2 regions of the Nocardioides daedukensis genome follow, and region 1 is predicted to be linked to the other one. Evidence: riboswitches for the same ligand, from Rfam matches in the RefSeq annotation. Region 1 holds a riboswitch; the other holds the start of a gene.
What was found. A riboswitch is a leader RNA that binds a small molecule or an ion and turns the genes downstream of it on or off. The one in region 1 is predicted to bind cyclic di-AMP.
Positions count from the first base shown of each region.

Region 1 (15,671 bases):
AACCCGAGGGGCTGGACCGTCGACCGGGTCTCCTCGGCGAAGATCCTGGGCACCTTGGGTGGGCTCGCCGCGGCGGCCTACTTCGTACTGATCCTCACCCCGGCATGGCCGATCACCGCCTTGCTGGTGCTCGCCTTCGTGGTGCTGGGCTTCTTCGCGCCGAACATCTATCTCTACAACACCGCTTCGAAGCGGAACGAGCAGATCCTCAAGGACCTGCCCGATGCACTCGATCTGCTCACCATCTCGGTCGAGGCCGGGCTCGGGTTCGACGCAGCTCTGCAGCAAGTTGCCCGCAACACCGGCGGTCCTCTGGCCGGCGAGTTGACCCGCGTGCTGCAGGAGATGCAGATCGGTCGCAGCCGCAGTGAGGCCCTGCGCGGCCTCGGCGAGCGGACCACGGTGCAGGACCTGAGGTCCTTCGTCGGTGCGATGGTCCAGGCCGACGCGGTCGGCATCCCGATCGCCCAGGTCCTTCGAGTCCAGTCCAAGGAGATGCGGACCCGGCGGCGGCAGCGGGCGGAGGAGAAGGCGGCCCAGGTGCCGGTCAAGATCATGATCCCGGTGATCCTCTTCATCCTGCCGTGCCTGATGATCGTCGTCATGGGACCGGGGATCTTGAGCATGATCGAGGCCTTCTCCGACACATGACCGAGGTCGACGAACGATCCCGCTATGCCTCCGTCACGGCGGGGGCACGAGTCTTCGCACTGATCGTCCTGGCTGCGCCCGTCGCCTTCACCGGTGACTACGGACCGATCCTCAACGTGATTCTGGTTGCGGCCGTCTGGATGATCGCGATCTTCGTCGAGGGGTTGCACCGGATCCCGGTGCTTCCGGCCCTCGTCCTCGAGGCCGGTCTGGTCACGTTCCTCGCCGCCTGGACTCTCGCCGACTCGCGCGTGCTGCTCCCGGCCATCGGTCTCCCGCTCTTCATCGGCGGACTCGTCCGGGGCAGTCGCGGAATGCTGGAGGTGGCCGTCGCCGAGCTCGTGGTTCTCACCGTGACCATCGTCCCGAACAACGCGATCGAGCGCACTGCGGACCTGGTCTGGACGGTCTTCACCTGGCTGATGGTTGGTCTGGGCTTCGGTGCGATCGGCGCCATCGTGCACAACCTGCGCGCCGAAACACCCAGCACTGCCGGCTCCTATCGCGACGCCCGTGCCCTGATCGCCCAACTCATCAACCTGTCGGGCGAGCTCGTCGACGGACTCGACCCGGTCGGGATCAGTCGAAACGTCCTGGGGCTGACCCGCGCAGAGCTGCCTCTCACCGCGGCCGTGGTCTACACCCCGTCGATCTTCGGCCCCACTCCGCTGGTCGAGGGCGACGTGGCGACGGCCGGCATCCAGCTGCGAGATGCTCTCATCGAGCAGGTCTTCGCTGCAGCGGAGCCCCTCATCGTCGAGGACCAGCTCGCGTTCCCGTTGCTGACCGAGGCCGGCGTGGTGGCCGTCGTCGCCGGCGTCATCGAGCCGCAGACTCGGGGCGAGTCGTCGGCGCTGCTCGCCAAGGCCAAAGCCTTGACCCGGAGCTTCACCCCGGAAGCCGTGCAACTCGACACCGCGCTGCTCTTCACGACCGTGCGCGACGAAGCGACCACCGAGGAACGGCACCGGCTGGCCAGGGACCTCCACGACGGAGTGGCCCAGGACCTGGCCGCGCTGGGTTATCTCATCGATGGACTCGAGGAGACCTCGACGACGACCGAACAGGCCGAGCAGGTCGAGGAGCTTCGCAGCGAGCTCTCCAAGGTGGTCGCCGAGCTGCGTCGCTCCATCTTCAGTCTGCGCAACGACGCGAACGCCGGCAACACGCTCGGGCAGTCCATCGAGGCACTCGCCGGTCACATCCAGAGCCGGTCCGGTATCCCGGTCGTGGTCGAGCTCGATGAAGGTGAGTCCCGCCTGCGTGGCGGGGTGGAGCAGGAGCTGCTCCGGATCGCCCAGGAGGCGATGAACAACGCGGTCAAGCATGCCCGCGCCTCCAAGATCGTGGTCAGCTGCACGGTCCACCCACCGCACGCGGAGATCAGGGTCCAGGACAACGGCCGAGGACTGCAGGTGGGCCGGGACGACTCCCACGGTCTGCGCATCATGAAGGAGCGAGCCCGACGGATCGGGGCCCGGCTGGACCTGCACAACTCCACGGAGCATGCCGGCGTCGAACTCGTTGTTGCGCTCGGTGCCACCCGAAATGCTGGGCAAGTGCCGGGGAACCAGACAGGATGAGCCCATGGCCGACACACCGACCCTCCCGCCCGTCCCCGTTGTCCTGGTCGACGACCATGAACTGATCCGTACCGGTCTGGCGCGGGCCTTCGAGCGCGACCCCGGGATGACCGTCGTGGGACAGGCCGGCGGTGTGGCGCAAGCTCTGTCGGTGATCCGCGAGACGAAACCGGTCGTCGTGGTGACCGATCTCCAGCTCCCCGACGGCAATGGTCTGGACATCGTTCGTTCCATCCGCAAGAACGACCCTGCGATGGGCCTGGTGGTGCTGACCATGCACTCGGGTGACGATCAGATCTTCGGGGCCATGGAGGCCGGTGCCTCTGCGTTCGTCGGCAAGGACGCGCCCAGCAAGGAGGTCCTCAGCGCCGCCCGGCACGCGGCCGTCTCACCGCGCACGTTCCTGTGTTCGAACCTGGCCGGGGCGATGATGCGCCGCTCCCGCGACGACCGCCCCCGCCTCTCCGAGCGCGAGCAGGAAGTGCTCTCGCTCCTGGCGGAGGGACTGGGCACCGGCGCGATCGCCCGCCAGCTCTACATGAGCGAGTCCACGGCCAAGACGCACATCGCGAAGATCTACCAGAAGCTCGGCGCGACCAACCGCGCCCAGGCACTGGTCACCGCGATGCGGATGAACCTGCTCTCCTCGGTCACCCCCTGATCGGGCCACCGGCCCAGTAGTCCGAATTGACTATGCCCTTGCGGCTGATATCCCGATGTGACCTGCACCGCTCCTGAGCGAGGATGCTGGTATTCGAGTCGAGGGGGGCTCGGGGACTATCACCGAACATGTGGGTTCGCTCAAACAAGGGGATTGAAATGATCGAGTTCTACTGCAAGTTCATGGCCTTCATGACTGCCGAGCGCGACGAAGAGGGTGCTACCGCCGTCGAATACGGGCTGCTGGTCGCGCTCATCGCAGCCGTGATCATCGGCGTGGTCGTCACGCTCGGTACGGAGATCAGCTCGGCGTTCACCTCCATCACGGACAAGCTGCCCGGCGGCACGACCACCACGACCGGCAGCTGAGCATCTTCGCAAGTCAGGACTGCGGCCATGGAATTCATCATCCGTGGCCGCAGTCGGCATTTAGAGCAAGGCGAACTCGTGAACGACGAATCCGGCGCCACCGCCGTTGAATACGCCCTTCTTCTGGCCCTGGTGGCAGCTGTGATCTTTGGCGCTCTGCAACTCTTCGGCGGCGCTGTGGCCGGACTGTTCACGCTTCCGGACTGGTGAAACTAGCCGGCGATCGTGACGCGCTCCAACACGGTCGGATGGCTCCCGAACCAGAACTGCGACCATGCCGGCGGCGTCGGATCACAGACGGCTCGCAGGCAGAGGTCTCGTTGCAGGTCCACCATCGCCTCCGGTGACGACACCCGGAGCGCATCCAGGTCGGCCCTGAGCTCGACGTGACGACTGATCGTGTTCTGCACGGGGCTGGCCAACAAGGTGGCCACCGTCATCAGCCCGAGCACCAGGGCGACTGACCTAGGATCATCCAGGCCCCCGACCCCGGACCTGCGCCGCACCCGAGCACTCGAGGCGATCAGCCCGAGCAGGCCGACACCGATCAACGTTGCGAATGCACCGAGCCCGGTGCCGACCAGGACGTCGTCGTGCTTGGCGTGCGCCAGCTCGTGGGCGACCACCGAGAGGACCTGGTCCTCGGGCTGCGACTCGATGAGGTTGTCATAGACCACGACCCTGCGCGTGTCCCCGAAGCCGGAGACATAGGCGTTCAGCGTCGTCGTACGCCGTGATGCGTCGGCAATCAGCACGTCGTCGACCGCCACGCCCTGATCGTCGGCCAGTGCCAGGATCTGCGAACGAGTGTCACCGTCCGGCATCGATGAGAAGTCATTGAAGAGCGGCTCGACCAGCACCGGATAGACATAGGACCCAGCGAGCACGAGGCCGGCGCAGGCTCCGCCTGCGATCGCCGGCCACCAGGTTCGCCAGCGTCGCGCACATCCGACCAGGACCAGCAGCGCGATCGAGGTGACCGCGAGCCCCAGTAGATAGTTCTTGGCCAGATCGATACTCCAGTCGGCCAGGGTCTGCTCGGTCAGCCCGTAGTCCACCCGCCGCTGACGAAGTGCCAACGAGAAGGGCAACGTCGCGACCTGACCGATCAGCAGGATGACCGCGCTGAGGCCGATCACCTGGAGCGGCCACTTCGACGTGCGCCCCCCCGAGAAGCCGGGCGCCGCGCGAGGTGAACCCGAGCCAGCAGGAGATCACCACCGAGACCAGCAGGGCCGACCAGCTCAGGATCCGGGTCCATCTCGCGTAGGCCTCTCCCCTGCTGACCTGCTCCGCGGTGAAGACATCACTCGCCCTGGCGGGCTCCGGCCATCCGCCGGAGGCTGGGTTCCACGGCACGAGGGCCAGAGCGAGCGCGCCGAACCCGACGGCTCCGCACAGCACCATGGCCAAGCAGACCTTGCGGTGCAACGTCATCTCGCCAAGTCCTCCAGCTCGGTGCGCCACAGATCGACGAGCTCGCGCTCGCTCAGTTCGAAGTGATCCTTCAGCGCGTCCGCGAGCGACGTGCCGGCCGAGACATCGTCATAGAGGGCAACGAGGGCGTCCTCCGACCCGGTCTTCGCGAGCACCCGACACACCAACCAGGCGGACTCGTACGCAGCTCCGAGGTGTGTGGTCCGCGTGTCGAACTCGTTCCTCCCGGGCAGGGCCTTGGGCGCACCATCGGCGCGCACCTTCTTGATGATCTGTCCTGCCGACGTGGCGACCGGGACGTCCACGTCCCGCAACGCCACATAATCGGCAAAGCCCTCGAGCAACCAGAGCGGGACCCCCGAGGTCACGGCTGCCCCCGTCGCCACGTGGGCAGCCTCGTGGCTCATCACCACCTGCGCTCCCTGCGGCTTGAGCCCCGCCCACATCTGGGGGTTCACGAAGACGTGCACCGGGGCGCTCGGCGACAGCGAGCCGTCAACGGTGGTGGTGACCGCGGCGATGTTGGCGTAGTCACCCGGCGACGCGTCCAGCATCGCGTCGAGTCGCGCGGCCGAGTCGGGGACCTCCACCACGAGCTTCTGCTCGGCCTCGGGGAGCATCCGCCCAGAGACGGCCACGGCTTCTCGTGCCTCGCTCGCATATCGGCCCACGGAATCGGCAGCCACCAGCACCAAGGCGTCCTCGGTTCGCTCGACCGCGAGGTCAGTGAGCAGCCAGAGCGGCGTACGCCGTTCTCCCCCGCCGAAGGCGACCACCCGGGCGGTCTCGTCGTCGGCGTCGAAGACGACGGTGATCTCGGCGTGGGCCGGAGCCGGGTCGAAGCCGTCGAAGCGCCACGTCGCATCGACGGCGGCGGCCCACCGTCCCTCGGGAAGCGACGCGGACAGCCCTCGGTCCTCGTCGACATAGCGCAACGTGAAGTCCGTGACCTCGAGATCAGCGGCGTTGTCCGCCAGGCGACTGGCAACGTCAGGACTGCTGACCCCCTCCAGCGCGTCTCGATCGTCGCTCTCGACCGCCTCGACGAGATCGGACAGCGCGGCTGCTGCCAGGTCCTGGCGCGCGCTGGGCGAATGCAGAACGGGAGCCTTGCCGGACTCGTCACCGGACAGCACCACGACCAGCGTGACCGCCACGACGGCGGCAAGCAGAAGACCGACCGCCCACCAGAGTGGACGGCCGGTCTTCTTTGCGATTGTGTTCAGCTTGATCAGCCGGGTCGGACGGCGCCGCTGATCGGCATCGAGGACACCGGAGCGTAGGCAACGCCGGTGCGCGGGTTGGCCGCGTGCACGATCTGACCGTTTCCGATGTAGATCCCGACGTGGCTGACCGGGCTGTAGTAGAAGACCAGGTCTCCGGGCTGGAGCTGGCTGATGGAGACCGGGGTGCCGGAGCCCATCTGTGCCTGCGAGGAGTGCGGGAGGCTCACGCCTGCCTGGGCCCAAGCCATCATGGTCAGGCCGGAGCAGTCGAACGAGCTGGGGCCGGTGCCGCCGTGGACATAGCCCTTGCCGACCTGTGCGATGGCGTAGTTGATCGCATCCGACGCGCGACCAGAGGCCTTCACGGTGGCGGGAACGCGCGCGCTGGTGCGCGACGTGGAGGTGTTGCTGCTGGTGCCCTCGTTCTCGCTTGCCGCGACCTCAGCCCGCTCAGCGGCGGTCAGCTTGGACAGGAGCTGCTCGGCCTTCTCGAGCTTGGAGTCGGCGGAGGCCTTCTCCTTGGCAAGAGCCTTCTTGGTCGAGGCGAGTTCCTCGGCACGCTCCTGCGTGGCCTCGCGACGGATCTCCAGCGCCCGCACCTCGCGGGTGTAGCTGTCGAGCTTCTGCGACTGCACGTCGTTGTAGGCCGACAGCGTCGTCAGGTCCTCGAGGAACGCGTCGGGATCCTGGGAGAGGACCAGCTTGCCGGTGGTGGAGATGCTCTGGCCCTCATATTGAGCGGCGATGGAGTCGGAAACGGCTCCGGTGAGACCTTCCACCTTCTTCTGCTGCGCCTTCTCGTCCGCCTTCAGGGCGTCGAGGTCGGCCTTCAGGTCATCGAGCTTCAGCTTGGCGTCGTTGTGACGCTCAGAGGCGACCTCGGCCTGATGGTAGAGCTTGTCGACGTTCTTGCGGACGGTTTCAACGTCCGGATCCGCGCTGCTGGGAGCGGCGGGCATCAGGCTGATGGCAATGATGGCCGTGGTGCTGGCCAGCGCCGCAACGGCGCGCTTCCGTCCGTGGTGCATTGAGCGGACGTACTCCCTCTTTGTCCAACGCCTACCAGGTGAGCTGTCGGGTTCGGGCCCAAAGTAGCCCTACACGCGCTCCACGGGATTTCCGCCTCGCACGCGATTCACCCCAGGGGTGTGTGGTTCCCCGGCTTCGCAACCGAAAGACTTCCCCGCCCACGGCTGCAAACTCGGCGCGGCGCCCGAGCCGGTCCGGTATGACCAACTGGTACGGGCACCAAGGGCTCAGGTTAGTCGCGGCGGCACCCACCGGCAAACCCTTGCGGCCCATGTCGTGGACAACGTCGAGAAAGTTCACGTGGCGTAGGTCACATCAGGCGGACTCGACCTCCGGGCCGGCGAGCGGAGTCACCATCCGCAGGGGTGGGACCAGGCCGGACTCGGCGAGCACGTCCAGCGCACGGCACTCGTCATCATCGAACGCGAGCTCGGGCGGCGGCCCCAGCAGGACGGTCACGACGCAGTCGTGGCAGGCCAGGCCGCGCACTTCACAGGTGTCACAGTCAATTCGCAGGGTCATGGCACGGACTGTGACAGAAGGGACTGACAATGCCCTCCGATCACCGGGCGAGCAGGCCGATCAGGGCCGCTGACCACATTGCCCGCGCGCCGGCACGACGTACGTCGCTGACGATCTCCTGGTCGGTGCTCACCACCACCACGACCCGCCCCTGGGGCTCGGCGTCGACCAGATCTCGGATCACGTCATCGGCGATCACGCCCTCGGGACTGAACAGGACCTTCACCCCCCGGGGAGCGTTGGCGATCCCGCGAGTCGTCTGCGAGGCGGCGTCGAAGACCACAGTCGTCTCTGCGCCGGTACGGGCCACGAGCGGACCGAGCCCGTTGAGCAGCCTGATCCGCTGCGCCTCCAGGGTGGAGTCGGGCCACGCGGTCTTGCTCACGTTGTAACCGTCGATGATCAGCCGAGCGCGTGGCATCGACAGCATCTGCTCCAGGAGGGCCGGACTGGCCGGCCCCATCGCGTTTGTTCCCGAGGGGTCGCGGGTGCCGGCTCGGGCGATGTCCGCCTCCACCCGATCACTGGGGGCGCCGCTGAGCGTCGGGAGCGCCAGTTCTCGGCGCAGGCCCTGGCCCGCGTCGAGCAGCGTGTCCAGCAGGAGCCGAGCTCGCAGGGTCGCCTCGTCGCGATCGCTCCGTGTCTCACGGCGTACAGCAGCCAGCGCGGACTGCGCCTCCTCGAGCTGGGTCCGCAGGCGTCGAGCCTCGGCCTCTGCCGTGGTTCGGGCCGCCTCGGCCTTTGCCCGGTGGGCTGCCGCGTCAGTCACCGTCTGCTCAGCCTCGGTCGAGGCCGACCGGACCGATGCACGCGCCTCCCCCAACTTACGGCGCAGCGCCGCGTTCTCGGCCTTCAGCTCCTCGACCGCCGCCTTGTGCGCTGCCTTCGCCTCGCGTGCCGTCCGGTCCGCCTGGGCAAGGCGGGTCTCGAGTCGCGCTACCTTCTCGTTCTCCACCGGCCCGACCACGGTCTCGAGACGCGCCACCACGGCGTCATACTCGGCAACCCACCCCTCGGGACGGTTCAGCCAGAGCAGCACGGCCAGGTCCACGGGATCGGCGGCCTGGGGCACGACGCCGGAGCCGACCGCCTCGGTCAGCGCCGGCATCTCGAGACCGACCTGCTTGGCCACATGGACGCGGAACTCGTCGTCGGTCTCGAGCGCGGAGGCGATCAGAGAGCCACCAAGCTTGGCGCGGCGTGCCGGCGCGAACGTCGCCACCTTGCGCACCGATGCCGGCAGATCGGCGATCTGTGGCAACGCCTGTGAGGCCAGGTTGAGTAGGCGCGACCGCACTGCCTCGGGCATCGGCCCGGGAGTCGGCACGCCGTCGGTCATCTCGCTCAGTCCTTGGCCGGGTCCTCGGCCACCGCTGCGTCGTTGCGGTCGATCAGCTCGATCGCGTCGTCGCGTCCACACCAGCGGCAGGTGACCGTCTCGACGCTCTCGGCCTTGACGTCGGTGGACTCGATGACCGGCTCACCGGAGAGGTCGAAGTGCCAGTACTCATCGGTCTTGCGGGTCCGCGTGACATCGAAGCGCGTCAGGTTTCCGCATCCACCGCACCGCCAACGGTTGGTGGTGTTCGGGATCTGAGCGGTCACGGGGACTCCTTCGAGGTTGATGAATGGATCATCCCCAGCCTATGGGGCGCGGCTGAACCGGTTTGTCGGTGCCCACGTCTAGCGTCTGGAACATGAGCAGCGCGGTCCAACCCAGATCGATCCAGAGTGGGCCTCCCCAGTGGGAGGCGCAACGCAGTTTCGACGAGCTCGGGCGGCCGCTGCGCGACATCACCTTTTGCGTCGTCGACCTCGAGACCACCGGCGGGTCGGCAGCGGGCGGGTCGATGATCACCGAGATCGGTGCCGTGAAAGTTCGAGGCGGCGAGGTGCTGGGCGAGTTTCAGACCTTGGTCAATCCCCACGACCAGATCCCGGCATTCATCGCCGTGCTTACCGGCATCACCAACTCGATGGTCGCCGAGGCTCCCTCGATCGACTCGGCACTGCCGGCGTTCCTGGAGTTCGCCGAGGGGTGCGTCCTGGTCGCCCACAATGCCCCCTTCGACGTCGGTTTCCTCAGACACTTCGCCGCCCAGCAAGAGCGTCCGTGGCCGCCGTTCGAGGTGCTGGACACGGCCAAGCTCGCCCGTCGTGTGATCACGCGGGACGATGCCCCCAACTGCAAGCTGTCCTCCCTGGCCGCTCTGTTCAACAGTCCGACGACGCCGAACCACCGGGCCCTGGCCGATGCCCAGGCCACCGTCCACGTCCTGCACGGACTGATGGAACGACTGGGCAATCTCGGTGTCCACACGATCGAGGAGTTGCAGACCTTCTCCTCCAAGGTCACCACCGCGCAGCGCAAGAAGCGCCACCTGGCCGAGCGGCTCCCCCACGCGCCGGGTGTCTACCTCTTCAAGGACCGACAGGATCGCGTCCTCTACATCGGAACGTCGCGAGACCTCCGCACCCGGGTCCGCTCCTACTTCACGGCATCGGAGACGCGGTCCCGGATGGGCGAGATGGTGCGTCTGGCCGAGGTGGTCACCGGCATCGAGTGCGCCACCACGCTTGAGGCCCAGGTCCGGGAATTGCGGCTGATCGCCGAACACAAACCTCGGTACAACCGCCGCTCTCGGTTTCCGGAGAAGGTGCGTTTCATCAAACTGACCCGGGAGCCCTGGCCGAGACTGTCGCTCGTGCGCAAGGTGCTCGATGACGACGCCGACTACCTGGGTCCGTTCGCGTCGAAGAACGCGGCCGAGCGGTGCCTCGCGGCGCTGCACGAGACATTTCCGATCCGCCAGTGCACCGACAGGCTGCCCCGAGAACCCTCACGTTCTGCCTGCGTGGTCGCCGAGATGGGACGATGCCTGGCCCCCTGCGACGGCAGCGTGGACTCCGACACCTATGCCGTGGTGGTGCGGCAACTGCGAGACACGCTGCTGCGCAGCCCCGACGACGTCGTCGACGTGATCACCGAACGAATGGAACGCCTGGCCAAGGACGAACGGTTCGAAGAGGCCGGCATCCACCGCGACCGCCTGGCCACGTTCCTGCGAGCTGCCGCGCGGACCCAGCGCCTCTCCGCCCTCTCCCGATGCGCAGAGCTCGTGGCCGCGCGGCGCGAGGACGACGGTCGATGGACGGTGCACGTGATCCGTCACGGGCGGCTGGCAGGCGCTGGCGTGATCCCGCCCGGCATGGACGCCCACGCGTTCGTCGATCAACTGCGTCTCTCCTCGGAGTCGGTCGCCACCGGACCGGGACCCATCCCCGCTGCCACGGCAGAGGAGAGCGAGAAGCTGCTGAACTGGCTCGAGAGCGATGGCATCCGGCTCGTCGACGTCGACGGCGAGTGGACCTGCCCGGTCGGTGGAGCCCGTCGTCACCTGGCCATTCACGACGCCGTCAACGAGTCCCGCAAGGAGCTGGCCCCCTTTGACGACCGTCGGGGCATCTCCCCCGTACATCAGCCTGCCCGCTGACCCGCCACGCGACCCGCTACCGTGGTGTCCGTGATCACAGCCATCGTCTTCGTGAACGCCGACGTCGCCCGCATCCCCGAGGTCGCCGAGGAAATCGCGGCCCTGGAGGGCGTCAGCGAGGTCTACTCGGTGACCGGCCAGATCGACCTGATCGCGATGATCCGGGTCAAGGACCACGACGCGATCGCCTCGGTCGTCGCGGACCGGCTCAACAAGGTCCCCGGAGTCGTCTCCACCGAGACCCACATCGCGTTCCGTGCCTACTCCCAGCACGACCTGGAGTCGGCGTTCTCGCTCGGCCTGGACTGACGCTCACCGACTGGCCGGCGGCCACGGACCGCCGGAAGCTTCACGTTCGACCTCTGAGGTCGATTAACAACCAGGGACACCTCGACCGTGAGATCGTTTCGGGGTGCCGGAGGACGTAGCGGGAAGCCCGAGACCTGACTTGGTGACCCGTCTCATCCGCAACGTGCTCCCGGTGTGCGCGTTGCTGGTCCTGTTCGGTGCTGCGGGCCGCTCTGCGGCACTGCGGCTGACCAACGACGACACCTTCTTCCACCTGCGCTTCGGTGCCGAGTTCCAGGCGGGTTGGAGCATCCGAGATCCGGGAAGCGTGACCGAGTTCGGGACCCGGGACTGGGTCCCCACCCAGTGGGCAGCACAGATGACTATGGCCTGGTTGGAGAGCTGGGGTGGCACTGCGGCCGTTGCGTGGCTCTCCGGTCTCGGAATGTGCACCTTCGTGTTGGTCCTCTACCTGGCCTGCCGGCGCTGGGCCACACCTCTGGTCGCCACGTGCGTCACCGCCGTCGCGTTCATCGCAGCATCGCAGGGGCTCTCCGCCAGGCCCCAGGTGTTCAGCTACATCCTGATCACTGTCACGGTCTCGGCCTGGCTGGCCACCTCCCGTGATGGCCGACTCCGCTGGTGGCTGATTCCGCTGACCTGGGCGTGGTCGAGCCTGCACGGAATGTGGACCGTGGGAGTGGTCATCGGGGTGGTCGCTGCACTCGGGATCGCCCTCGATCGCCGCGAGCCCGGACAGCTTCGAGCGCTGGTGGTCCCGATCGCTTCCGCCGGGTCCGTACTACTGACGCCGGTCGGTCCCGGGTTGTTGAGGGAGATCGCGACGATCGGTTCTCGCAGCGAATACTTCGCCGAGTGGGGACCGACGCACTTCACGGACCTGCAACCGCTCGTCCTGTCCGCACTGTTGGCCCTGGTCCTGCTGATCTGGTTCAGGCATGGCGAAACGAGTTGGCTGCACGGGTTGCTGCTGCTCCTTGCCGGCGCCTGGTGCCTCTACTCCATGCGGACAGTCCCCGTGGCCGCCGCCTTGGTGGCTCCGATCGCCGCAGCGTCGATCATGCGAATCGTTCCGGCGCAGGAGTCGGCCAGGACGGCCGACAAGCGCTGGGCCTGGGCTGGCTGGGTAGTGACATTGGTCGTGCTCGCCCTGGTCACACCACACACGCTGAAGGTCGGTCCCGACCTGCCGAGTTGGTCAGAAGATGAGCTCACCTCGCTGCCCGACGGCGCCGTCGTGCTGAACGACTGGGAATGGGGCGGCTACCTGATGTGGGAGCACCCGGACCTCGACTTCGTCCTCAGCGGGTATGGCGACATCTACACCACAGAAGAGCTCGACCGGAACATCGACCTGGTGCGGGTCAACCCGGAGTGGGACGACGCCGTGGAATCCATCGAGCCGGACCTGGCCATCCTCCGAACGGACTCACCGCTCGCCTATGCGCTTGAGCAGCGTGACGACTGGTCAGTGGTCCGCTCCGAAGACGGCGTGACCGTGTTGCGGCCTTCGGACTGACCTCAGCCAGCCGCGCAGGCCGCGACCCACTTCTCCAGGGTCGCCTTCGCAGCACCGGAGTCGATCGCCGTCCTGGCCCGCTCGATGCCGGACGCCAAGCTGGCCGGCAGGTCATCGAGGTCGCCATCGAACACGGCCAGGGCCGCGCCCGTGTTGAGCACCACCGCGTCCCGGACCGGGCCCTGCTCGCCGTCGAGGAGGCGGCGTACGACGTCCGCGTTGTGCTGGGTGTCTCCACCGCGCAGGTCCTCGGCCGTGGCGAGCGGCAGGCCGAAGTCACGCGGGTCGAGCGTGGAACGCTCGACCTGCCCACCGTGCACTGCCCAGATCGTGGAGGTGGTCGTGGTGGTGAGCTCGTCGAGCCCGTCATCGCCGCGGAAGACCAGCGCGTCGACACCCCGCTTCGCGAACACCCCGGCCAGGACCGGGGCGAGGCGCTCATCCGCGCAGCCGATGGCTTGGGCAGCCGGACGGGCAGGGTTGGCCAACGGTCCGAGCAGGTTGAAGAACGTCGCGATCCCGAGCTCCTTGCGCGGCACGGCGGCGTGGCGCAGGGCCGAGTGGAAGGTCGGCGCGAAGCAGAAAGTGATGCCAGCGGCAGCCAGCACCCGCTCCACCCCGGCAGGGTCGAGGTCCAGGCGTACGCCGAGCGCCTCGAGCACATCCGCGGAGCCGGACTTGGAGGAGGCGGAGCGACCCCCGTGCTTCACGACCTGCGCGCCGGCGCCCGCGGCAACGATCGCGGACATGGAGGAGATGTTCACCGAGAAGGACCGGTCGCCACCAGTGCCGACGATGTCGAGACTGCGACCCGGGATGGACAGGGGCGCTGCCTTCTCGAACATCGCCTCGACCAGGCCGACGACCTCGTCGACCGTCTCTCCCTTGGAACGCAGCGCGACAGCGAAGCCGGCCACCTGGGCAGGGGTCGCCTCGCCGGCGAGGATCTGACCCATCGCCCAACGGGTCTGCTCGACCGACAGGTCTGAGCGACCGACGACCGTGGTGAGGACGTCGGGCCAGGTCGGCGCCGTCATGCCGAAGGCACCTTGGAGCGCAACAGATTCACCACGGAGGTGGCGAGCTCGATCGGGTCGATCGGGTGGGAGACCGCCGCCTCGGCGCGCGACCAGGTGGCCAACCACGCGTCCTGCGGGCGTCCGGTCAGCACCAGCACCGGCGGGCACTGATAGATCTCGTCCTTGAGCTGCTTCGCGATGCCCATGCCGCCGGCCGGGACGGCCTCTCCGTCGAGGATCGCCAGCGAGATCCCGCCCGCGTCCATGTGCTGGATGACGACGGGTTCGGTGGCCACCTCGACGTACTCGAACTCGGGCAGCTCCGGGTGCGGGCGGCGGCCCAGCGCGAGGATCACCTGCTGACGGGTGTCCACGTCGTCGCTGTAGACCAGGATCTGGAGCGGAGTGGTGTTGGTCACGGGCCCGATGCTAGCCGTCCGCCGGGCGTCGCGTCGCGGCGGCTCGCGACTCCTGCCGGTCCAGGCGCCGGTCCACCTGCTTTGCCTCCTTGATCGAGGAGCGGACCCACTGCACGAACAGGGTCGCGAAGAACACCACTCCGACCAGCTCACCCGAGGCCCACAGGATCCCCCCGGCGAGATTCTGCTCCGCGGCGATCGAGGGCAACCAGTCCCCCATCGGCCCCTCGCGCAACAGCAGATAATGCTTCTCGCCGATCAGGTTGTCCTGGCTCATGATCGTCACGCCGAGGAAGGCGTGGAACGGCAGGGTCAGGAAGACCAGGAGCAGCCGGAACGGGTAGCCGACCCGGCCGGGGATCGGGTCGATCCCCATCAGCGGCCAGAAGAAGAGCGACCCGACCAGCACCAGGTGGATGTGCATCATCTCGTGCACGAAAACCGAGTCGAGTGAGGCGTCGTACCAACCGGTGAAGTAGAGCGCCCACGGCGAGAGTACATAGAGCGCGAAGGCGAGCAGCGGGAATGAGAGCACCTTCACCACTCGCGAGTGCAGCACCGCGAGCAACCAGCGACGGGGCCCGGCCTTGGTGCTGCCCGGCAGGGTCCGCAGGGCCAGCGTCACCGGCGCACCGAGGGCGAGGAAGAGCGGCACCCACATCGACAGGATCATGTGCTGCACCATGTGCACGCTCAGCAGCGTGGTGTCGTACGCCGAGATTCCCGACGAGGTCGCGAAGACGAAGCCGCCCATGCCCGCGCCGACGAAGGCCAGGGTCCGCCCGATCGGCCACCGGTCCCCTCTCCTGTGCAGGACGACGACGCCGATCAGGTACAAACCGGTCACCCACACCGTTCCGATGAACAGGAACGGGTCCAGGCCCCACTCGGTGAACACTCTTGCGAAAGTGAACCGCGGCAGGTCGGGATCGCTCACGAGGGCGGGTATTGAGGCGGAAAACAGCACAGTGTGAACTTTATGACGCTCAACTTCAGGGGGTCGGGGTGCCCTCCGGTTCGGTTACCGCCATAATGAGGTCCGTGGCGACTGCAACTGCGATTCCGGCGTCCCGTCTACACGGGCATCATGACCGTCCCAGCATGGTCAGCGTGGGCACGATCATCTGGCTCTCTAGTGAGCTGATGTTCTTTGCTGCGCTCTTTGCTGCCTACTTCACCATCCGGGCCCAGAGCCTGGATCTGTGGGAGACACAGACGGAGCTTCTCAACATCCCGTTCTCCTCGGTGAACACCTCGATCCTGGTGCTGTCCTCGGTGACCTGCCAGCTCGGTGTGTTCGCGGCCGAGCGCGGGCAGGTTGGGCGCTCCGGCTCGGTCTTTAACGTGAAGGGTTGGGGACTGCGCGAGTGGTTCATCCTCACGTACATCATGGGAGCCGTCTTCATCGGCGGACAGGCCCTTGAGTACGCCGAG
Region 1 covers NZ_JACCAA010000001.1:976,555-992,225, forward strand. The annotation lists gene BJ980_RS04760 (type II secretion system F family protein) at 1-651, shown strand, start outside; gene BJ980_RS04765 (sensor histidine kinase) at 648-2,234, shown strand; gene BJ980_RS04770 (response regulator transcription factor) at 2,239-2,895, shown strand; gene BJ980_RS04775 (Flp family type IVb pilin) at 3,054-3,263, shown strand; gene BJ980_RS04780 (Flp family type IVb pilin) at 3,291-3,473, shown strand; gene BJ980_RS04785 (M48 family metallopeptidase) at 3,476-4,402, opposite strand; gene BJ980_RS04790 (hypothetical protein) at 4,697-5,857, opposite strand; gene BJ980_RS04795 (C40 family peptidase) at 5,932-6,954, opposite strand; cyclic di-AMP (ydaO/yuaA leader) riboswitch at 6,968-7,133, opposite strand; gene BJ980_RS04800 (hypothetical protein) at 7,271-7,477, opposite strand; gene BJ980_RS04805 (NYN domain-containing protein) at 7,518-8,816, opposite strand; gene BJ980_RS04810 (hypothetical protein) at 8,822-9,082, opposite strand; gene BJ980_RS04815 (DEDD exonuclease domain-containing protein) at 9,175-10,971, shown strand; gene BJ980_RS04820 (Lrp/AsnC ligand binding domain-containing protein) at 11,002-11,280, shown strand; gene BJ980_RS04825 (hypothetical protein) at 11,423-12,799, shown strand; gene trpD (anthranilate phosphoribosyltransferase) at 12,802-13,836, opposite strand; gene BJ980_RS04835 (Rv3143 family two-component system response regulator) at 13,833-14,237, opposite strand; gene BJ980_RS04840 (cytochrome c oxidase assembly protein) at 14,248-15,174, opposite strand; gene ctaE (aa3-type cytochrome oxidase subunit III) at 15,270-15,671, shown strand, end outside.

Region 2 (15,671 bases), 340 kb from region 1:
CTCCAGAACAAGGCCAGCGCGATGATCGTGCTCAAGGCCAAGCTCCTCGCGTTGAAGAAGGCCGAGGAGAAGGCGCACCTCGACGAGCTCAAGGGCGACGTCCAGGCCTCGTGGGGGGACCAGATGCGCAACTACGTGCTGAACCCCTACCAGGTCGTCAAGGACCTGCGGACCACCTTCGAGTCGGGCAACCCGCAGGCGGTCTTCGACGGAGACCTCGACGGTTTCCTCGAGGCCGGCATCCGCTGGCGTCGCGGCGCCGACCAGAACAGCTAGTTCGCCTCGGCAGTCGCAGGTTTGACCCGTTCCATGCGCGGGCAATGAACGTGCATGCGAAAAGCCCTCTCCGGAGTCCTCGTCCTGACCAGCGCCAGCATCCTTGCTCTGGGCACCGCCGGTACGGCGCACGCCAGCAGGGCCTTTTGGTTGGGCGAGGTGCTGCATGGCACCAACACAGTCGACCGGATCAACGGGTACGGCGGCAACGACACGATCTTGGGCTACGACCTGCACGACGAGCTTCGGGGCGATCAGGGCGCGGACCACATCTACGGTGGGGACGGCGACGACCAGATCTACGGTGACGCCGGGGACGACCGTCTCTACGGTGGGCCCCGCTACGACACCATCGACACCGGATCCGGTCTGGACTACGTCCATGCCGGTCCCGGACAGGACATGGTTGTCGTCCGCCGTGGTGTCCACGCCGACACCGTCCACTGCGGCACCGGGCGGGACGAGGTCTACATCAAGGGCGCCGGCGCCAACCCGCGGCTGTACGGCTGCGAGGTCGTCCACCGCTGAGGTCCTCAAGCAGCGGGGGAGCTCGCCGCCTGCGCTGCCTCCACGCACCACTCGCCGGCACTCGCGCGCAGCTCGGGGGCAGGTGCCTTCGCGTCCGGGACGCTGAGCGAGCAGGACAGCCAGGCATCGACGAACAGCCCGGCGTACGTCGCCTGCGAGCCGTCCTCGGTCCGGCACACGCTGCCGACGGCCGGGGAGCCGAACCCGCCACCGGCGTTGGGCGTGCAACCGGTCCGCTTCTTCTTCGCATCCGCCACCAGCGACTCGGCCCGCGCCGGTGGGACCTGGGGGACGAACACCCAGGCCCGCGCGATCCGGCCGTCGGCGCCGACGAACGTGCAGTTGAACTCGTGGCTCACGTCCTTCACGCCGTCGGTCAGGGTCGCCGACTCGCCGTTGCCATAGTGCCGTGTCTCCTCGACCGTGCCGACGGACGCGGCGACTGCCTCGTCGGAGAAGCGCTCGCAGAAGTCGCTCCGGTCCACCCGCACCGACGAGGCGTCGAACTCGGCCAGGCTGGTGGGCTCGTGACCTGGCTCCTTCTCGGCGTCGTCCCCGGAGCACGCCACCAACAAGGGGGACAGGAGCGCAACGGTCGCCGCGGCAGGAAGGAGTCGGCCGAGGAAGGACATGGCCGAAAGGCTATCCCCACGCCCGGCGGCCTCCCAGCAACACCACCGCCGACACCACGGGCAACACCACGGGCGACACCACGGCGTACGCCGCCTCCCCGATCGACCTTGGCCCCTCACCTAGACTCCATCCAGTGATTCGCTTCGAAAAGGTCACCAAGACCTACCCGGGCCAGGCCCGCGCAGCCCTCGACCAGGTGTCCGTCGACATCGAGAAGGGCGAGTTCGTCTTCCTCGTCGGCCAGTCCGGCTCCGGCAAGTCGACCTTCCTGCGCCTCACTCTGCGTGAATATCGCGCCACGTCCGGTCGTGTCTACGTCGCCGGCAAGGAGATCAGCCGGCTCGCGGGGTGGAAGGTGCCCCGGCTGCGCCGCCAGATCGGCACCGTCTTCCAGGACTTCCGCCTGCTCCAGAACAAGACCGTCGCCGAGAACGTCGGCTTCGCCCTGCAGGTGATCGGCAAGCCGAAGTCCACCATCGACAAGGTGGTGCCCGAGACGCTCGAGCTGGTGGGGCTGGAGGGCAAGGGCGACCGGATGCCCGACGAGCTGTCCGGTGGCGAGCAGCAGCGCGTCGCCATCGCTCGCGCCTTCGTGAACCGGCCGATGATCCTGATCGCCGACGAGCCCACCGGAAACCTCGACCCCAACACATCGGTCGGCATCATGAAGCTGCTCGACCGCATCAACCGCACCGGAACCACCGTCCTGATGGCCACCCACGATGCCGGGATCGTCGACCAGATGCGCAAGCGGGTCATCGAGCTCGAAGGCGGCAAGGTCGTGCGCGACCAGGCCCGCGGCATCTACGGCTACCAGAACTAAGAGGAGCCCCCACTCATGCAGCTTCGCCATGTCTTCTCCGAGCTCCGACAAGGACTCCGGCGCAACCTCACCATGCACATCGCGGTGGTGCTGACCCTCTTCGTCTCGCTGACCCTGGTCGGTCTGGGCGTGCTCCTGAACACCGAGGCCAAGAAGACCGAGGAACAGTTCGGCAGCCTCAACCAGATCACCGTCTTCATGTGCAACAAGCAGATCCAGGGGCAGAACTGCTCCGGCAAGGTCACCGACGCCCAGAAGGACGCGATCCTCGAGGCGGTCAAGAAGAACCCGGGCACCGACGGCTATCGCGTCGAGTCCCAGGAGACCGCCTACGAGAAGACCAAGGAGATCTTCTCCAAGGACCAGAAGGCCACGCTGCCCTCCGGCTTCGGACCCGACGACCTGCGCGAGTCGATCTGGATCGACCTCAAGGGCCAGGACGACGCGGAGAGCGTGATCAGCGCCGTCCAAGGACTCGACGGCGTCTACTACGTGCGCGACCTGCGCGACGAGGTCCGTCCGATCTTCAAGGCCATCGACGTCCTCGAGAAGGGCGCGATCGGTGTCGCCGGCTTCCTGATCTTCGCCGCGCTGCTCCTGGTCGCGAACACGATCCGCCTGGCCGCCTTCGCGCGTCGACGCGAGATCGGCATCATGCGACTCGTGGGCGCCTCCAGCCTCTACATCTCGCTGCCGTTCCTCCTCGAGGCACTGGTCACGGCGTTCGCTGGTGTGGCGATGGCAGCCGGTGCGCTGGCCGTCTTCATGCAGCTCGGGATCAAGGACGGCGTGGAGCCCCAGATCACCTTCCTGCCATGGGTCGGCTGGGGTGACTATGCGCACGCGGTGGTGTGGGTTGCGGTCATCGGTCCACTGCTCACCCTGATTCCGACTCTCCTGTTGACGCGCAAATACCTCAAAGTCTGACCCGCGTCGTCTAACGTCGAGTCGTTCACTTCCCCGAACAAAGGCTCCAACTGTGTCTCGCTACTTCCCCAGCGATGACCGGCGAGGCCTCGTGGCACTGCTCAGTGCCGCGTTGGTCATCATCGGTCTGATGCTCGCCCCGCTCGCGCAAGCCGACGACCTCAAGGACAAGCAGCGCGAGGTCAAGAAGCAGAAGACGCAGGCGCACCACGACCTCGACGAGTCGAGCACGGAGCTGCGGCAGGCGACCATCAACCTGCGCCGGGCCCAGAAGAAGCTGGACACCGCGCAGGCCAAGCTGGGGGAGACCCGCGGCGAGTTGTCCGCCTCCAAGGCGCGCGACGTCGCCGCCCAGGCCGCCCTCGACCAGGCCAAGGCCGACCTGAAGTCCGCACGCGAGGAGCTCAAGAAGGGTGAGCGCCGCGTCGAGTGGAAGGCCGAGAAGGTCGCCGACCGAGTCGCCGCGACCTACGAGAAGGGCGACCCCCGCCTCGCCAGCGTCACCGCGGTGCTCAGCTCCCAGAACCCCGGCGACCTGACCCGCAGCCTGGCTGCCACCGACGCGATCCTGGACAAGGAGAACGCCGTCCTCACCGAGCTCGAGGCCGCCAAGATCCTGCTCGGGGTCAAGGAGACCAAGGTCGAGGAGAAGAAGGAGAAGGTCGCCGCGAAGCGGAAGGCCGCCGCCGACAACCTCAAGCTGATGCGTCGCCTCGAGGCGAAGGCTGCCAAGGAAGAGGCGGCAGTCGCCTCGCTGGTCTCCGACCGTTCGACGGTCGCGGCAGCGGCGCAGAAGGTGCGCGACCGCGACAAGGCAGTGCTGGCCACGGTCGAGCGCGAGGACGCACGCATCCAGGGGATGCTGCGCAAGCGCGCCGCCGAGGCCCGGCGCAAGGCCCTCGCCAGCCGGGCCGCCAAGGCTCCGCGCTCCTCAGGCGGCTATCTCAGCTATCCGGTCAACGGCCGGGTGACCTCGCCCTACGGCTACCGGGTGCACCCGATCTATGGCTACACCTCGCTGCACGACGGAGTCGACTTCGGCGCAGGTTGCGGGCAGCCGCTCTATGCCGCGGCCAACGGCGTAGTGGTGGAGAAGTACTTCCAGTCAGCCTGGGGAAACCGGTTGATCGTCGACAACGGTTACCAGCGCGGCCATGGCTTGGCCACGATCTACAACCACGCGACCCGCTACACCGTCTCGGTCGGCAGTCGCGTCACCCGCGGTCAGCTGATCGGCTATGTCGGCACCACCGGGTGGTCGACCGGCTGCCACCTGCACTTCACGGTGATGGTCGATGGCGCCCCCACCAACCCGATGAACTGGCTGTGACCCAAACCGGTTGCCGCACCTGAGACAATCATCGGTATGCCACGTGAGCAGGGAACCAAGATCGTCGCGCAGAACAAGAAGGCGCGGCACGACTACCACATCGAGACGACCTATGAGGCCGGCATGGTCCTGGTCGGCACCGAGGTGAAGTCGTTGCGCGCCGGCCGGGCGTCGCTGGTCGACGGCTTCGCCGAGGTCGACAACGGCGAGGTGTGGTTGCTCAACGTGCACATCCCCGAATACACCCAGGGCACGTGGACCAACCACATGTCGCGCCGCAAGCGCAAGCTGCTGCTCAACCGCGTCGAGATCGACAAGATCGAGCGCAAGGTCAGCGAGAAGGGCCTGACCCTGGTCCCGCTGTCGCTCTATTTCAAGGACGGCCGCGCCAAGGTCGAGATCGCCCTGGCCAAGGGCAAGAAGTCGTGGGACAAGCGGCACACCATCGCCGAGCGCACCGCGAACCGTGAGAAGGAGATCGAGGTCGGGCGCAGGCTCAAGGGCATGCGGTGATCGACACCCTCGACCGGCTGGGCATCCCCGGCCTCTTCGACCTGCACACTCACTTCTATCCCGAGCCGATGGGCACCAAGGTGCGTGCCGTGTTCGAGACCGCGGGCCCGCTGATCGGTCGGCCCTGGCCGTTGCGCTATCGCGGCACCGACGAGGAGCTCGTCGAGACGCTGACGGGGTTCGGCGTACGCCACTTCTCCCAGCTCACCTATGCCCACCGCCCGGGGATGGCCGAGTTCCTCAACGAGTGGTCGGTGGGCTTCGCGCAGCGATTCCCCGCCGCCCTGCGCTGCGGCACGTTCTTCCCCGAGCCGGGTGCCGCCGACTACGTACGCCGTCGGATCGAGGCCGGCGTCGAGCTCTTCAAGGTGCACGTCCAGGTGGGCGCGTTCTGGGTCACCGACCCACTGCTCGACGACGCCTGGGGCGTGCTGGCCGAGGCCGGGACCCCGATCGTGCTGCACGCCGGTTCGGGCCCGGTGCCGACCGAGTTCACCGGCCCGGGACCCGTGGAGACCCTGCTCGAGCGGCACCCGCGCCTGGCCCTGGTGATGGCCCACCTCGGTGCTCCCGAGTATGCCGAGTTCATCGCGATGGCCGAGCGCTATCCCAACGTTCGCCTGGACACCACGATGGCGTTCACCGACTTCTTCGCCGAGATGGGCGGGCCGTTCCCGGTCGAGCTGGAACCACGCTTGGTCGACCTCGCCGACAAGGTGCTGCTGGGTTCGGACTTCCCGAACATCCCCTATGACTACGCCCACCAGATCGAGGCGATCGAACAGCTCGGTCTCGGCGACGAGTGGCTGGCCCGGGTGCTCTGGCACAACGGCGCCGAGCTCTTCGGTCGCAGTGACCAGTGACGGTCATACGTGACGCAGGACAATCCCGTTGGGGAATGAATGAGCCGTGGCGTAGGGTTGAGACGTTGACAATTCAAGAGGGGCTGATCGGTTTCGACTTGGGACGTTAGTTCCAGGGGAAGCGGGTCGAGAAGCCAGCGTCATCTCGTAAACGATCGCTGGAAAACTATAGTTGCCGACTCTAAGCGCAACGACTTCGCTCTCGCTGCCTGAGCAGTGATCGAAGGGTCAGACCGGGCATCCGCCTTCGTCCCGGACCCTGGCCTCATTCAGAAGGCTTGCTGATCAATTCCTGTCAGGAGGATTGATCGGGACTTTTTCCTGGCTGAGCCTGTCGGCGACGTGTCTGTGCGAGCGCCGGGGCCGAGAAAAGCGACATCACTGACTGCACCCGGAGAAGACCTGGTTCGACGCTCGAGGACGCGGGTTCGATTCCCGCCAGCTCCACCAACCACAGGTCCGCCACGGCGGACAGCCCTCTTGAGACGAACAGCCGCCCCGGTCACCCGGAGCGGCTGTTCGTGCTGCCCCACACCTCACTGATCTGACGCAGGGGTGTGTCGTGAGGCACAATGAAGCGCATGCGTCTCGGAACCCGCAGCCCCGCATCCGTCCCCTCAGCCCTCCCACCGATCCTGGTGGCCCTCGTCGTCGTGCTCGGCCTGTTCGCCGCGCCGATCAGCGCCCACGCCGACGAGCCGAGCCCCACCCAGGCTGAACCGTCGGATACGACCGATCCGAGCGACACCGCTGAGCCGAGCGAGACGCCGGAGCCGAGCGACACCACCGAGCCCTCCGAGAGCACCGACCCCTCCACCGATCCCACGCCCGAGCCGACGCCGTCCGAGGACGAGCCCTCCACCCCGGAGCAGAAGTCCCCGACCGCCCCGAGCGCGGACCAGCTCTCGACCACCCTGGCCATGACCGCCACCGCGGCCCGAGCCTGGGAGGAGACGACACTGACGGTCACCCTGACCGACGCGAACGGCTCCCCGGTCCCCGGCGCGACCATCGACGTCGTACGCCGTGCCGGCGACGGCACCACGCCTGTCGCCGCGGTCACGACCGCCGCCGATGGCACGGCCACCACGACCGCCACCCAATACCGCGCCAGCTCGGTGAACACCTTCGTGGCCAACTTCGCCGGCACCGACACCCACACGGCCTCCTCCTCGGACGAGGTCACCGCGAAGCTCACCGCCTGGGCGAGCTCGATCTCGTTCTCGATGCCCACCTATGTCTATGACGAGCACTCCTCGACGCTGAAGGTCACTTGGCGGACCTCCGCCGGCGACCCGGTCACCAACGGGCTGGTCCAGTTCGACCGCCGCTCTGGCTCGACCTGGAAGCGGATGAAGTCGGTGCGCACCAACTCCAAGGGCGCTGCGCAGTGGGTCACCAAGATCCGCATCGACAGCAGCTGGCGGGCCCGCGGGGTCGGGGTCAGCTGGGTCAAGTCGGACACGAGTGCGTCGCGGTGGATCGACAACCGCCCCCGGATGACGCCGGTGAAGCTGCCGTCCTCGGCGCCGAAGCCGACCAAGCTCCCTGCGCAGCCGCGGGCCACCAAGACCGGTGCCGACCTGGTCATCCGCACCATCCCGCGCTCGGTCTGGAACAACATGACCGGCATCAGCTGGCGCAGCGGGTGTCCGGTCGGACGGTGGTCGCTGCGGCTCGTTCAGGTCAACTACTGGGCCTTCGACGGCTATCGCCGCCGCGGCGAGATCGTGGTCCACGAGGACGCGGCCCGCAAGGTGGGCAAGGCGTTCTCGTCGATGTATGCCCGCAGGCTGCCGATCCGCAGCATGTATCGCGTAGACCGGTTCGGCTACAACTCCCGGCTGAACGGTGCCGATGACTACAAGTCGATGGCCGCCGACAACACCTCTGGCTTCAACTGCCGCACGGTGGTGAACAAGCCCGGGGTGCGTTCGCCGCACTCCTACGGCGGGTCGATCGACGTGAACCCGTGGGAGAACCCCTACCGCTCGGCCACCGGCTACACGCCCAACTCCTGGTGGCCCTACCGTTCCCACTCCAAGGTGGCGTGGCGCAACTCGAGCCACATCGTGGTGCGCGTGATGAACTACAACGGTCTGCGTTGGACCTACGGCGCCGGCGACCTGCACCACTTCGACGCACGATGAGGCACACGCAGGCTAGATTTCGCGCATGATTGCCTTCCTCGTGGCCGGGCTCGTCCTCGGCGTCGTTGCCCGCACCCTGGCCGGGGGTCTGCGTGACCCGCAGGTCTACCTCACCGTCCCCGCAGCCGTGGTCGGAGCCCTTGTCGGTGGGGTGGCGACGAATGCGCTGCGCGGCGACGACTGGGGTGACCTCAACGTGGTCAGCTTCGTCGCCGCGGTCGTGGTCGCGCTGGTCGTGCTCGGCCTGCTCGAGGGCGGTGTCGGGCGACGGTCCCGCGCATGACCTGCGTCTTCTGTGCCATCGCCAACGGTGAGGCCGAGGCAGACGTGGTGCTCGAGACCGAGGACCTGATCGCCTTCCTCGACCGGCGCCCGGTGTTCAAGGGTCACGTGCTGCTGGTGCCGCGCGAGCACGTGGTCACCCTGCCGGACCTGCCCGCAACGCTGCGCGACCCGTTCCTGGCCGCGGGGCAACGCCTGGCCACCGCGGTCGTCGAGGCACTGGGCGCCCAGGGCAGCTTCGTGGCGATCAACAACACCGTCTCGCAGTCGGTGCCGCACCTGCACCTGCACGTCGTACCCCGCACGAAGGGCGACGGCCTGCGTGGGTTCTTCTGGCCGCGCACGAAATATGCCGACGGAGAGCCGGGGGAGTACGCCGCCCGCCTGCGCGCGGCACTAGGCTGAATCCGTCACTGAACCTCGAACCTAGGAGAACCAGATGGGTCGCTTCGACGGGCGAGTTGCCGTCATCACCGGTGCCGCACGCGGAATCGGATTCGGGACCGCGCAGCGCTTCGCCGAAGAGGGCGCCGCGATCGCGATCGTGGACCTCGACGAGAGCGCCGCGGCCGAGGCCGCCGGCAAGGTCGGGGCGTCCCGCGCCATCGGCATCGGCGCCGACGTGAGCAACGCCGACTCAGCCGAGGCCGCCATCGAGCGGGTGGTCAGTGAGCTCGGCGGCATCCACATCCTGGTGAACAACGCCGGCATCACCCGCGACAACCTGCTCTTCAAGATGACCGAGGACGACTGGGACCTGGTCATGGGCGTGCACCTCAAGGGCGCATTCCTGATGACCAAGGCCGCCCAGAAGCACTTCGTCGAGCAGAAGTACGGCAAGATCCTCAACCTCTCCAGCGTCTCCGCCCTGGGCAACCGGGGCCAGGCGAACTACTCGGCCGCCAAGATGGGCGTCCAGGGGTTCACCCGGACCCTGGGCATCGAGCTCGGCCCGTTCGGCATCAACGCCAACGCGATCGCACCGGGCTTCATCGCCACGGAGATGACCGACGCCACGGCTGCTCGCCTGAAGATGGACGTCGACGAGTTCCGCGCCCTGAACGCCGAGGCCAACCCGGTGCGCCGCGTCGGATATCCGGCCGACATCGCCGCCGCAGCGGCGTTCCTGTGCTCCGACGAGGCCTCCTACATCACCGGCCAGACGCTCTATGTGGACGGCGGGGCGAAGCTCGGCTGACCTGACCTGTGGCGTGTCGTTCGCCACAGGCTGAGCCTGGAACCGGGCGTGATCGGGCCGATCACGCCCGGTTCTGGCGTTCGTCGACTGGAAATCTGCCAGCACACCTGCCTACGGTCTGGGCCGCACAACTCAACAACGCATTTCGGACAACGCCGAGTCCTGCCCCGTCCGACAATGCGCCATTGACCTCAATCAGATCGAGGGGCAGGAGTGGGGGACCCACAGGTTCCACGCGCAAGCGAGCCCAGCTCGCAGCGCTCGGGGTGAAGTCACCATCTGGTGGCAGAGCACTTTCCAGCTCCAACCCGACAGCTCACCTCACAGGCGTGGGAAAGGAACACCGCCATGCCTGCGATTTCTCGCATGCTCAAGCACGCCCGCATCCTGCTCGTACTGCCCCTCCTCGTCTCCGGCCTCGTCGTGACGACCCAGTTCGTTGCTCCGCCCGAGGCGGACGCCGCCTCGGCGTACACCAAGAAGGTCGTCAAGCGGAAGATCGCCGACGGCTACCGGATCGCCCGCAAGCAGGTCGGCGACCCCTACCGCGCCGGCGGCAACGGCCCGAGCTCTTTCGACTGCTCCGGCCTCGTGCAGTACTCCTTCAAGAAGGCCGGCTTCAACGTGCCGCGCACTTCGGACCAGCAGGCGAAGTACGCCCGCAAGATCAGCAAGCGCTGGATGCGTCCGGGCGACCTGGTCTTCTTCCACAACGGTGGCGACGTCTACCACGTCGGCATCTACACCGGGAAGGTCGACGGCAAGGTCGTCGTCCTGCACTCCCCGCGCAGCGGCCAGGACGTCAAGCGCGAGAAGGTCTGGACCAGCTCCTGGTTCCCCGGCACCCTGCGGGCCAGCTGACCCAGCACACAGCATCGCAAAGGCGCGCCTCCCGTGAATCGGGAGGCGCGCCTTTCACAATGGGTCGGTCCAATGCCTGTTGATCGGAGTTCCTTCGTGCGTCGTGCCCGCCTGACCGTTGCCGTGACTGCAGCCGCAGCTCTCCTCCTCGCCGCGTGCGGTGGGGGAGACGAGGACGGCTCGTCCGCGCCCGAGGAGAAGGCGGCCGTCAAGGACCTGGCCTCGCAGGCGGCGCTGGCCGCGGTCTGGCCGCTGACCGGTCTCCCGGTCAAGGACGGCGGATCGGCGATCGAGGAGCACCCGGTCTACGTGGTGAAGATCGACAACACTCCGAGCAGCAGCCCGCAGGTAGGGCTCAAGACCGCCGATCTCGTGGTGGAGGAGCTGGTCGAGGGCGGCAGCACCCGACTGGCCGTCTTCTACTACTCCAAGCTGCCCAAGGAGGTCGGTCCGGTCCGGTCCATGCGCGCCTCCGACATCGGCATCGTGAAGCCGGTTGCGGGTGAGCTCGTGACCAGTGGTGCCGCAACCCGGACCTACGGCCGTCTGCGCGACTCGAAGGTGACCTGGCACGAGGAGGGCGCCAAGGGCGTCTACCGCAACCGTGGACGCAGGGCTCCCTACAACGTGTTCGCCGACCTCACCTCGCTCGCGAGCGGCGCCAAGGGCTCCGGCGAGCGACCCGATGACTACCTCGAGTGGGGCGACTCGACAGACCTGCCGACCGGCAAGCCCGCCAAGTCGATCGAGGCCCGGTTCTCCGGTGGCCACACCTCCCGCTGGACCTACGCCTCGGGCCGCTACGGCCTCGACGGCACCTTCGCCGCGCAGGGCGACGAGTTCAAGGCCGACAACGTTCTGGTCATCAGGGCCACGGTCGGCGACGCCGGCTATCGCGACCCCGCAGGCAACCCGGTGCCGGAGACCAAGTTCGAGGGCAGCGGCCAAGGCGTGCTGTTCCACAAGGGCAAGGCGATCCAGGTGACCTGGCACAAGAGCGGCCTCGACGGGCAGCTCCGACTCAAGACGAGCCAGGGCGGCGCGCTCAAGGTGCCGGCCGGACGGACCTGGATCGAGCTCGTCCCGACCGACCAGAACGCCGGCGTCACCTTCCGGTGACGGGGTCCTCCAGCTCCACTCCCTGATCGACCAGGGAGCGCATGCCCTGGAGCATGAACGCGATCGCGGCCTCGACGCGGGCGCCGGTCTCCTCCGGCTTCTCTGACATCGCCACGCTGTCCCCGGCGCTGCTCAGCGCGCCGAAGAAGATCCGGCTGAAGACCTCGATCATCGGCTCCTCCAGCTCCCACGGGCCGGCGGAGAGGACGTTGTTGACGATGTCGAGGACGATCGCGAACGACGAGCGCTCCTCGCGCTCGCGGAACCGCTCATAGCCCAGGACTGCGGGCCCCTCCTGGATCACGACGCGTCGATAGGTCGGGTCCTGCACCACGTCGAGGAAGGCGCGCAGGCCCTCGAGCGACTTCTCCCAGGGGTCCTGGACGCCCTTGACGGCGCGGGCGATGGCCTGGGCGGCCGATCCCTCGACCTGCTCGAAGACCGCCTCGAAGAGCGCCTGCTTGCCGCTGTAGTGGTGATAGAGCGCGCCCTTGGTGACCTGGGCGGCGGAGACGATGGCGTCCAGCGAGGTCGAGGCATAACCGTTCTCGGTGAACAGATCCGCGGCGGCCTCGACGAGGGCCCGCTTGGTGGACGCGGAGTATTGCGCCCGTCGCGAGGCTCCGGGCAGGTCCGGAAGGGTCGGCAGAGGGGGAATCAGGCGCTTCGCCGCGGACTTGCTCATTACCTCAGTCTAGAACCGATTCTCATTTCCCTGTGGTTGAGGTCACGGCGTGGGCGGTTTGCCTACCGTCGGTTCGCTACATACTCTTAGTACGTACCGAGGGTACGGAACGACTGACGAGAAGGAGCCAGACCATGACGTGGGAAGCCTTCCACTCCCGCGGGGACGTTCTTCGACGCGTCCTCGACGAAGTCGCCCGGCGCCGTGACGGCCAGCTCCCGATGGCTCTGAGCGGTGTCCGCGAGACCTTCCGCGACGAGCTCGACCTGCTCGGTGCGCTGCAGCTGCGCTGGCACACCCGCCTCCAGGGCAAGATCGAGCGCGAGCTGGCCGACCAGCCGCTCGACCTGGAGACCGCGGCGATCCACGCCTGGCGCGCTGCCGCCGACGAGATCCCCGGCGTCCGCGAGGTCCTCGACCACTACGCCGCCCACCCGGTGGACGACCAGATGGCCCGTGCGATGCGCACCGCCGTGGCAAAGCAACGCCAGACGCTGGCCGTCGTGGCCGGTCGGGTCTCCTCCATGGATGCCGACGAGCACGGTGCCCGGATCGGCGCCGAGATCGAGGCTGCAGCCCGTGCCGGTCACGTCCTGCCCGAGCCTCCTGCCCCCCGCGACAACGTTCGCCTGCTCGACCGGCTCCGGGCGGCGATGGCCGCCGCCTGAGTGCGGCTCCCTGACTGACGAACCCGGCTCGACGCACCGCGGACCTCCCTCCGCCTCCCTCCCTCCTCCCCGCGTCGGGCCGGGTTCGTCGTCTCCTGACATGCTGGGTGCATGGAGCCCCGACCCGGAACCCTGTTGGTGTCCAGCCCCGAGCTGCTCGACCCCAACTTCGCCGACGCCGTCATCCTGCTCATCGATGCCGACGACAACGGCGCACTGGGCGTCGTGCTCAACCAGCCCACGCCGGTCCTGGTCGCCGACGTGCTCGAGTCCTGGCGCGACCTGGTCGACGCCCCCGAGGTGCTGCACAAGGGCGGTCCGGTCGCCACCGACGGCGCCCTGGCCGTGGCCAGGCTCCGCGATCCCGGCGACGAGCCGGTCGGGTTCCAGCGCTGCTTCGCCGACATCGGCCTGGTCGACCTCGACTCGCCGACCGAGCTGCTCGAGGGCGGGATCTCCTCGATGCGGATCTTCGCCGGCTATGCCGGCTGGGGTGCCGAGCAACTCGAGGCCGAGATCGAGGAGGGCAGCTGGTACGTCGTGCCCGCCGAGGCCGGCGACATCTTCCGCGAGGACGCGACCACGCTGCGCCGTGACGTGCTGCGTCGCCAGCCCGGCGACCTGGCGTGGGCGTCAACACGTCCCGTCGACCCCATGCTGAATTGATGGTTGGCATACACTCGAACCCGTGAGCACCCCCATCGGATTCAGCCAGACAGACGTTCTCGAGGACCGTCAGACGGTCCCGACCGACGAGGGCGACCACGAGCGGTTCTCGCACTACGCGCCCAAGGACAAGGTCATGGAGGCGATGGTCATGGGCACGCCCGTGACCGCCCTGTGTGGCAAGACCTGGGTGCCCAGTCGCGCCCCGGAGAAGTTCCCGGTCTGCCCCGAGTGCAAGGAAATCTGGGAGAGCCTGCCGCACGGCGGGGATTCCGAGTGACCCCAGGGCCCAACCAGCCCGTCGTCCCGACCACAGCACCACTCACTCCGGCCTATCCGGAGCGGGCAGCATGGGGAACAGCCCAGTCGCTGCGTGCCTGGCAGACGGCCGCCCTGGAGAAATATTTCACCGCCTCCCCGCGGGACTTCCTCGCCGTCGCTACGCCCGGGGCAGGCAAGACCACCTTCGCGCTCACCGTGGCCTCCGAGCTGCTGGGTCGTCGACTGATCGACCGGATCACCATCGTCGCGCCCACCGAGCACCTCAAGACCCAGTGGGCGGAAGCGGCAGCGCGGGCCGGGATCCCGATCGACCCGAACTACTCCGCCGGCCAGGGCAAGACCTCGAAGGACTTCGTCGGCGTCGCGCTCACCTATGCCGGCGTGGCAGTGAACCCGCTGGCCCACCGGATCCGTACCGAGCGGTTCAAGACCCTGGTCATCCTCGACGAGGTGCACCACGCCGGTGACGCCCTGTCCTGGGGCGACGGTGTCCGCGAGGCCTTCGAGCCGGCCCACCGGCGCCTGGCGCTGACCGGGACCCCGTTCCGCTCGGACGCCAACCCGATTCCGTTCGTGACCTACGTCCCCGACCCGACGCAGGGTCCGGGGGTGAAGGTCTCGGTCGCCGACTACACCTATGGCTATGGCCAGGCGCTCGCCGACCACGTCGTCCGGCCGGTGCTGTTCATGGCCTACTCCGGCGAGATGCAGTGGCGGACCCGCGCGGGTGACGAGATCGCGGCACGTCTCGGCGAGCCGTTGACCAAGGACCAGACCGCCCAGGCGCTGCGCACAGCCCTCGACCCGAACGGTTCCTGGATGCCCTCGGTGCTGGAGGCCGCGGACCGCCGGCTCTCCGAGGTACGCCGACACGTCCCCGACGCGGGTGGGCTGGTGATCGCCTCCGACCAGGACTCCGCACGCGCATATGCCAAGACGCTCAGGGCGATCAGTGGCGAGGCGCCCACGGTGGTGCTCTCCGACGAGAAGGCGGCGTCGAAGAAGATCGCCAAGTTCACCGACTCCCCGGACCGCTGGATGGTCGCGGTGCGGATGGTCTCCGAGGGCGTCGACGTACCGCGCCTGGCAGTGGGCGTCTATGCCACCACCACCTCGACCCCGTTGTTCTTCGCCCAGGCGATCGGTCGCTTCGTGCGCGCCCGCAAGCGAGGGGAGACCGCCTCGGTCTTCCTCCCGTCGGTGCCCAACCTGCTCGGGCATGCCTCGGAGATGGAGGTCGAGCGCGACCACGTCCTCGGCAAGGTGATCAAGGACGACGCGGACATGCACTCGGCCGAGGAAGACCTGATGAACCAGGCCAACGCCACCGAGTCCGCATCCGGTGACGAGGCGATGGGCCCGTGGGAGGCGCTCGGCTCCCAGGCCACCTTCGACCGCGTGCTCTACGACGGTGGCGAGTTCGGCCACGCCGGCGAGGTGCACGTGGGCTCGGAGGAGGAGATGGACTTCCTCGGCATCCCAGGCCTGCTCGAGCCCGACCAGGTGCGCGACCTGCTGCGCACCCGGCAGAGCGAACGGGCGGCCAAGCAGAAGGCCTCCGCGACCACCTCCCGGGGCGACACGGTTGCCGAGGTCTCCACGCACGAACAGCTGGCGATGCTGCGCAGGGAGCTCAACGGCCTCGTTGCCGCCTGGTTCCACCGCACCGGCCAGCCGCACGGCGTCACCCACGCGGCACTGCGCAAGGAGACCGGGGGGCCGGCCGCGGCCGTCGCCACGGCGGCGTTGTTGCAGAAGCGGATCGACCTGGTCCGGGACTGGGCGATCCGGCAGAGTTCCTGAGACACCGCTGTGTCTCGCGCGCTCCGGGCACTCGTGCCCCACTAGGCTCGGCGCATGGCAACGG
Region 2 covers NZ_JACCAA010000001.1:1,319,058-1,334,728, reverse strand. The annotation lists gene prfB (peptide chain release factor 2) at 1-276, shown strand, start outside; gene BJ980_RS06625 (calcium-binding protein) at 331-804, shown strand; gene BJ980_RS06620 (hypothetical protein) at 810-1,436, opposite strand; gene ftsE (cell division ATP-binding protein FtsE) at 1,571-2,260, shown strand; gene ftsX (permease-like cell division protein FtsX) at 2,276-3,187, shown strand; gene BJ980_RS19415 (peptidoglycan DD-metalloendopeptidase family protein) at 3,240-4,517, shown strand; gene smpB (SsrA-binding protein SmpB) at 4,554-5,030, shown strand; gene BJ980_RS06595 (amidohydrolase family protein) at 5,027-5,893, shown strand; RNA gene ssrA (transfer-messenger RNA) at 5,973-6,343, shown strand; gene BJ980_RS06585 (M15 family metallopeptidase) at 6,475-8,043, shown strand; gene BJ980_RS06580 (hypothetical protein) at 8,069-8,326, shown strand; gene BJ980_RS06575 (HIT family protein) at 8,323-8,730, shown strand; gene BJ980_RS06570 (SDR family NAD(P)-dependent oxidoreductase) at 8,765-9,523, shown strand; cyclic di-AMP (ydaO/yuaA leader) riboswitch at 9,694-9,866, shown strand; gene BJ980_RS06565 (C40 family peptidase) at 9,872-10,384, shown strand; gene BJ980_RS06560 (DUF3048 domain-containing protein) at 10,481-11,503, shown strand; gene BJ980_RS06555 (TetR/AcrR family transcriptional regulator) at 11,490-12,188, opposite strand; gene BJ980_RS06550 (hypothetical protein) at 12,323-12,856, shown strand; gene BJ980_RS06545 (YqgE/AlgH family protein) at 12,968-13,522, shown strand; gene BJ980_RS06540 (DUF3039 domain-containing protein) at 13,545-13,802, shown strand; gene BJ980_RS06535 (DEAD/DEAH box helicase) at 13,799-15,607, shown strand; gene BJ980_RS06530 (IclR family transcriptional regulator) at 15,662-15,671, shown strand, end outside.
Region 2: it holds a riboswitch for cyclic di-AMP, as region 1 does, so the genes downstream of both, BJ980_RS06565 (C40 family peptidase) here and BJ980_RS04795 (C40 family peptidase) in region 1, are expected to answer to the same signal.